3 regions of the Vibrio limimangrovi genome follow, and region 1 is predicted to be linked to each of the others. Evidence: predicted binding sites of a transcription regulator. Region 1 holds the regulator's gene; each other region holds the start of a gene.
The links. The regulator MetJ, encoded in region 1, represses methionine synthesis genes. The targets are predictions, from matches to a motif close to TTAGACNTNTANANGTCTAA.
Positions count from the first base shown of each region.

Region 2: metE (5-methyltetrahydropteroyltriglutamate--homocysteine S-methyltransferase) is a predicted target of MetJ. The motif match lies at 1,061-1,080, and genes of this name have one in related genera.
Region 3: metA (homoserine O-succinyltransferase MetA) is a predicted target of MetJ. The motif match lies at 1,183-1,202, and genes of this name have one in related genera.

Region 1 covers NZ_JBSUGF010000021.1:1,832-4,105, forward strand. The annotation lists gene ACWYU8_RS20920 (malic enzyme-like NAD(P)-binding protein) at 1-875, shown strand, start outside; gene metJ (met regulon transcriptional regulator MetJ) at 989-1,309, opposite strand; gene ACWYU8_RS20930 (O-succinylhomoserine (thiol)-lyase) at 1,533-2,274, shown strand, end outside.
Region 2 covers NZ_JBSUGF010000001.1:275,755-278,028, reverse strand. The annotation lists gene ACWYU8_RS01290 (DUF4250 domain-containing protein) at 1-49, shown strand, start outside; gene ACWYU8_RS01285 (LysR substrate-binding domain-containing protein) at 85-996, opposite strand; gene metE (5-methyltetrahydropteroyltriglutamate--homocysteine S-methyltransferase) at 1,272-2,274, shown strand, end outside.
Region 3 covers NZ_JBSUGF010000001.1:111,337-113,610, reverse strand. The annotation lists gene pilW (type IV pilus biogenesis/stability protein PilW) at 1-65, opposite strand, end outside; gene metA (homoserine O-succinyltransferase MetA) at 215-1,156, opposite strand; gene ACWYU8_RS00500 (DUF1656 domain-containing protein) at 1,609-1,809, shown strand; gene ACWYU8_RS00495 (efflux RND transporter periplasmic adaptor subunit) at 1,817-2,274, shown strand, end outside.

The DNA of each region.
Region 1 (2,274 bases):
GCATTGCTGATACATTCGGTGGTATCAACCTAGAAGACATCAAAGCTCCGGACTGTTTTGAGATTGAAAAGCGCCTTATCGAGCGTTGTGACGTTCCTGTCTTCCATGATGATCAGCACGGCACAGCAATCGTAACCGCTGCAGGTATGCTGAATGCGATCGAGTTGCAAGGCAAGAAACTTGAAGATTCGACAATCGTATGTCTAGGTGCTGGCGCTGCTGCTGTTGCGTGTATGGAGCTACTGATCAAATGTGGCGCAATGCGTGAAAAGATTTACATGCTGGACCGTAAGGGTGTGATTCACACTCGTCGTGATGATCTTAATGAGTACAAACAGCTATTCGCGAATAACACGGATAAGCGTACTCTGGAAGATGTTATCGAAGGTGCTGACCTGTTCCTTGGTGTTTCAGGCCCGAACCTACTACCAGCAGAAGCGCTTAAACTGATGGCAGACAAGCCAATTGTATTTGCGTGCTCTAACCCTGATCCGGAAATCAAGCCAGAGCTTGCACACGACGTTCGTAAAGACTTGATCATGGGCACTGGACGCAGTGATTACCCGAACCAGGTAAACAACGTGCTTTGTTTCCCATTCATCTTCCGTGGCGCTCTTGATGTGCGTGCAAGTGAAATTAATGATGAAATGAAGCTTGCCGCTGTCGAAGCCATTCGTGAACTGGCGAAAGAGCCTGTACCAGAAGCCGTACTGAAAGCAGCTGGTGTGGAAAAGCTGGAGTTTGGTACTGACTACATTATTCCTAAGCCAATGGACGCTCGTTTGTTGCCTCGTGTAGCAAAAGCAGTAGCTCAAGCAGCCGTTGACTCTGGTGTTGCTCGCATTGAGATGCCAGAGAACTACATGGCAGAGTAATTCTCCGCTGTAAATAAGGTACAAAAAATGGGACGCATAGCGTCCCATTTTTTATTGGATTCTTTTAGTACTGGAAGCGGAAAAACTGATCCCTGTATTCCATTCGCTACCAACTACTCGTCGTCAAACGACTCAAACTCGATACCCATTGCTGTCATCAGCGCTTTAGCTTCTGTAGGAATATCGTCAGGGCGATCTTTACGAAGGTCCTCATCCGTAGGAAGCGGTTGGCCTGTGTACGCGTGCAGGAAGGCTTCACATAGGAGTTCGCTGTTGGTAGCGTGGCGTAAGTTGTTGATCTGACGGCGAGTACGCTCATCAGTTAGCACTTTTAAAACTTTCAGCGGAATCGATACAGTGATTTTTTTTACTTGTTCGCTTTTCTTTCCATGCTCAGCATACGGGCTAATGTATTCGCCATTCCAGTCAGCCATTGCGTACCTTCATATTTGTAATAGGTTAAAAATAATTGAGGTGCTGATTTTAGCTGCATTTACTGCCATAAGCAAAGACATATAGACGTCTAGAAGTGTTGACGTCTCAATTTTTGACGAGTAAAGTGACAGGAACAGTAAGCGAGTGTGCAATTCATTGAATCTGCGATTTAGATATAGCGCATTCCTATTTAGAAGTCACCATCTGTGAAAGGATACACCCATGAGCATCCGTAAGCCTGCGACCATTGCTGTACGCACTGGTATCGAATCCGACACTCAATACCACGCTGTCGTTCCACCAATTTATCTATCGACAAACTATGGCTTTCCAGCGTTTGGCGAAGTGCCTAAGTACGATTATACGCGCTCAGGTAACCCAAACCGTGGCTTGTTAGAAAGTGCGCTGTCTGAGCTTGAATCAGGAAAAGGCGCGGTAGTTACTAACTGTGGTACGTCTGCGTTGAACTTATGGGTTTCTGCTTTCATTGGTCCTGACGATCTGATTGTCGCCCCACATGACTGCTATGGTGGTACTTACCGTCTTTTCAATACTCGCGCCAACAAAGGCGACTTCAAGGTGTTATTTGTTGATCAATCCGATGAACAGGCGCTTGATGCCGCTTTAGCGCAAAAGCCAAAGCTTATCTTGATAGAAACACCGTCAAACCCTCTTGTTCGCGTCGTGGATATTGCTGCTGTATGTGAAAAGGCTAAGCAAGTCGGCGCGTTGGTTGCAGTAGACAATACCTTTTTGACACCGGTGTACCAAAAGCCGTTAGAACTGGGTGCGGATTTTGTTATTCACTCCACGACGAAATACATCAATGGTCACTCAGATGTGATTGGTGGCGTAGTGATTACAAAAACACAAGAGCATGCAGAAGAGCTGGCATGGTGGGGTAATTGTATCGGTGCGACAGGCACGCCATTCGATAGTTACATGACGTTGAGAGGTATCCGTA
Region 2 (2,274 bases), on a different contig from region 1:
CTACCAATACGACCCTCTCACCAATCAATTTAAATCTTACGAACGCTAGAGTTCGTTACGCAAATTTGCAATTTCCACGAAGCGTTAAGCCATCTTGATCCCGTCAAGGTGGCTTTTGCATTGCTGTTTTGCCGTGGCAAAGAAGGCTTGTAAATAACGCTTATCTTTCTCCGAGTTGCGAACAGCCGCAAACAGGCGACGCCATAATCCTTTGCCAAAAGGCTTACTGTTGATCAACCCCTGACGTGAAAATTCCGAAATAGCCCAGTTTGGTAGCGCTGCAACGCCTAATCCCGCCGAGACCATTTGCACCAGCATCAATGTATTGTCCGCTTGTTTCCATTTTGCGGGCTCTACGCCAGCTGGCTGTAAGAAGTGTTTTACCACATCTAATCTCTGCTTCTGCACAGGATAAGACAGCATGGTTTGATCGGCCAGATTGAGTGGCTCGATGATCGCTTTGTCAGCCAGTGGATGGCTGGTGGAAGTGATCAGGCGCATTTCAAAATCAAACAGGGGCTCATAATGTACTTCCGAACGTGGCTGAATATCGGATGTGATGACAAGGTCAAGTTCCCCGGCGAGAAGGGCTGGTAGAGGTTCGAATCCAAAACCAGAGGAGAAGTCCAGTGTCACGCTTGGCCACGCCACCTGGTATTCTCTTAATGCCGGCATTAGCCATTGGAAGCAGGAATGGCACTCAATCGCCATGTGCAGTCGGCCATTAACGTCTTCTTTTAAACTAGCCAGTTCATTCTCTGCTCTTGCCAGTTTCGGCAAAATCTCTTCTGCCAGGCGCAGCAGAATCTCACCTTCAGAAGTGAACTTTACCGGACGGGTTTTTCTGAGGAATAGCTGTCCACCAATCCGAGATTCGAGATCTTTTATTTGGTGCGAAAGAGCAGATTGAGTCAAATGCAATGCGGTTGCGGTTGCCGTCAATGAGCCTGTATCTCGAAGCGAGGTAATGGTACGCAAATGTTTTAGCTCTATCATGAATCTCTTTCATCCTTTCTTGCTCGCCATGAACTTTACTAACTTACCCATAAAAAGCAGATATGTAAACGTCTAGACGTCTATTAATTTAAAAAGGTAATTCAAAAAGTAATTTAGTGAGTAAGAAGATGGTGTTATGAATTTTTTTAATAAACAAGTTGAATATTTGGATGTTGTTCAATTTTTGTTGTAGAGAGATAGTTTAGCCATCCAGACATCTTGATAACTCGGTGCAAGATGCTCTGACCTAAATAAATTGAATAAGGAATCTGGAAATGGCGACAACAACACACATACTTGGTTACCCACGCATTGGTGAAAAACGTGAACTGAAATTTGCACTAGAAAAATACTGGCGTGGCGAGATTGATCAAGTGCAATTGAAGCAAGTGGGTGAAGATTTGCGAGCGAAGAACTGGCAAGTACAATCCGAGGCGGGCTTGAGTTTTGTAACAGCGGGCGACTTCGCATGGTACGACCATGTACTCACGACAACGCTGCTGTTGGGGCATGTACCGAAACGTCATGCTAATGGTTTCCCAAATCTCGATACCCTGTTTACAGTCGGACGAGGTCAATCCCAGACGGATTGCGGCTGCGTTGGTTCGGCGGCTTCTGACATGACGAAGTGGTTCAATACTAACTACCATTACATCGTGCCAGAATTTAGTAAAGACGATACTTTCGAGGTGAGCTGGCCTCAACTTTTTGACGAAGTGCACGAAGCGGTAAAAGCAGGGCATCAAGTTAAGCCGGTTCTACTTGGCCCTGTCAGTTACCTATATTTGGGCAAAGAAGTTGAAGACGGTTTTGACCGCCTGACGCTGCTGCCAAGATTGCTGGCTGCGTATCAGGCGGTTTTGGCAAAACTGGCCAGCCTGGGTGTGGAATGGGTTCAAATCGATGAACCAATTTTATCGCTTGAGCTTGAAAGTAAATGGGCCAACTCCTTTAGGCTGGCGTATCAGGTGATCCGCAGTGACGTCAAAGTGCTGCTGACGACTTACTTTGATTCGGTAACTGATACTTTAAACAAAATTGTCGATCTGCCCGTTGATGGCTTGCACATTGACCTTTCTGCGTCACCTGAACAGTTGGACGAAATTGTCGGCAAGTTACCTCAAGGTTGGGTTCTCTCTGCTGGCGTGATCAATGGACGTAACGTCTGGCGTTCAGACCTGAGTGCACACCTGGAACGTTTACAGCCTGTAAAAGAGCAGTTAGGTGATAAACTTTGGGTCGCAAGCTCATGCTCTCTGTTACATAGCCCGGTTGATC
Region 3 (2,274 bases), on a different contig from region 1:
GTGACACAGCCTACCAGTGAATATTGAGCAACTAAAAGAACTATCCCAAGCTTAACTGTTTTCATTTCTCATCCCTACATACCTGTATTTCACTGAATGATATGAATTGCGTGGCAAAAGCCTATTGATGAGAAATTACGATGCGATCAGGTTTGCAAACTACTGCGAAAAAGCCGCCGTATGGCGGCTTGGTTCACAAAGTTAAGTCATTGAATTAATCGTCTTTAGTGAATGCATCTTCACTGAAATGATCTAGGTCGAATGGTGTTTGTTGGTAAACACAGTAGTTCAGCCAGTTGGAGAACAACAAATGACCATGGCTTCTCCAGCTTGCTGTCGGTGGATTATCCGGGTTGTTATTCGGATAGTAGTTTACCGGAATAGCAGGCTCCATACCTTCGCTCAAATCTCGGATATATTCATTATGAAGTGTGTAGGAATCATACTCAGGATGGCCAGTCACAAACACGTTTCGCTTATCTTTGGTTGTTGCTAAGTAAACACCGGCGACGTCGGAAGTCGCTAGAATATCTAAATCGGTATGCTCTTCCAGGAAATGCTGTGAGAAGTCGGCATAACGTGAGTGAGGCGCTAAAAAGGTGTCATCAAATCCACGTAATATTGGATGGTACTGATTATGGATCTGATGATGATAAACACCAGAGAGCTTTTCTTTACGGGTTTTCTTCGGCAAATCGTAAAGCAATTTTAAACCAGCTTGAGCCGCCCAACACACATATAGTGTTGATGTGACATGCTGTTTGGCCCATTCCATAATCGTTTTCAGATGGTCCCAATACAACACATCTTCAAATTGCACTAGGCCGAGTGGGGCACCTGTGATGATCAGACCATCAAAATTTTTGTTTTTGACCATCTCAAACTGGCGGTAAAAATTATCCAAGTGTTCTGTTGGTGTATTTTTACTTGGGCGATCATCAATTCGCAGTAATTCAACATTAACTTGAAGAGGACTATTGGAAAGTAAACGCAGAAACTGAGTTTCAGTCTCGATCTTCTTAGGCATTAAATTCAGGATCAGTACTCGCAACGGACGTATTTCCTGACTTGCCGCTCGAGTCTCAGTCATTACGAAGATGTTCTCTGTCCTTAGTATGTCAGTTGCAGGTAATTGATCTGGAATTCTAATTGGCACGACTTTCTCTCCCTAATCCTGGTCATCTAGACGTCTATACATCTAAAGCTAACTCAAATCGAATTAGATGTCGATACGAAATGTGACTTTAGATAAGTTTAACTCTTACTTATTTATGTTAGAAATAAATGTATTGATTATATTTCCATCATCAATGACCTTGGCGTCTGCTAATCGTGACTAGATAATTATTTATGATGAGGCGATATTGGAATGTGTCTTATACCATTTGATGATGGTTTTACGAACGAGTGAATATGGATGAATGGGCATCACTAGTGAGTATGGGCTGTAAATCTCTTTTGGTCGGGGATACGGCATAAGCCAGATATTGCTAACCTGCTTAATCCGCTATTTTTTTTACATTCATTGGGTTGTATAGTGAATGTACTAAACTTTCGTAATCATCTATTTCATCCAAGCCAACACCAGAAAGTTGGGAACTATGCCCTATGTTTGAAGAGTTAGCGTTTGCCGGGCTTCTGTTTAGCCCGCTGGTGATTTTTATGCCTCTTGCTTTTTTACTGTCATGGAGTACGCGTTTTGTGCTGCATAAATCAGGTTTATACGCAAAACTGTGGAAGGCACCCTGGTTTGAAGTCAGCTTGTATGTCTGTTATCTCGCGTTAGTCATCTATCTATTTGGGAGCTAATCATCTTATGGGAAAATTCATTCGTATCTCCCTCACACTTACGACTCTGGTTGTTGCCGTAATTCTTGGTCATTGGATTTGGCAGCATTATCTGTATTCTCCCTGGACCAGAGATGGGCGAATAAGGGCTCACGTGATAACGATTGCTCCTGATGTTTCTGGATGGGTCAATGAGATTGAAGTCAGTGACAATCAGGATGTCAAAAAAGGTGATGTTATTTTCACCGTTGACGATGCTCGCTATAAAGCGGCGATAGCAGAGCTGGAAGCGCAAGTTGAAAACAAAAAATATGCGTGGGAATTAGCAAAACATCAGTACTCACGTCGTGAAACATTAACGAATAAGCAATTGATCAGTGAAGAAACGGCAGAAAGCGCTCGTATCACTACTGAACTGGCAAAATCGAATTACAAACTGGCTCAGGCTCAGCTTGCCACCGCTCAGATCAACCTGGATCGTACCGT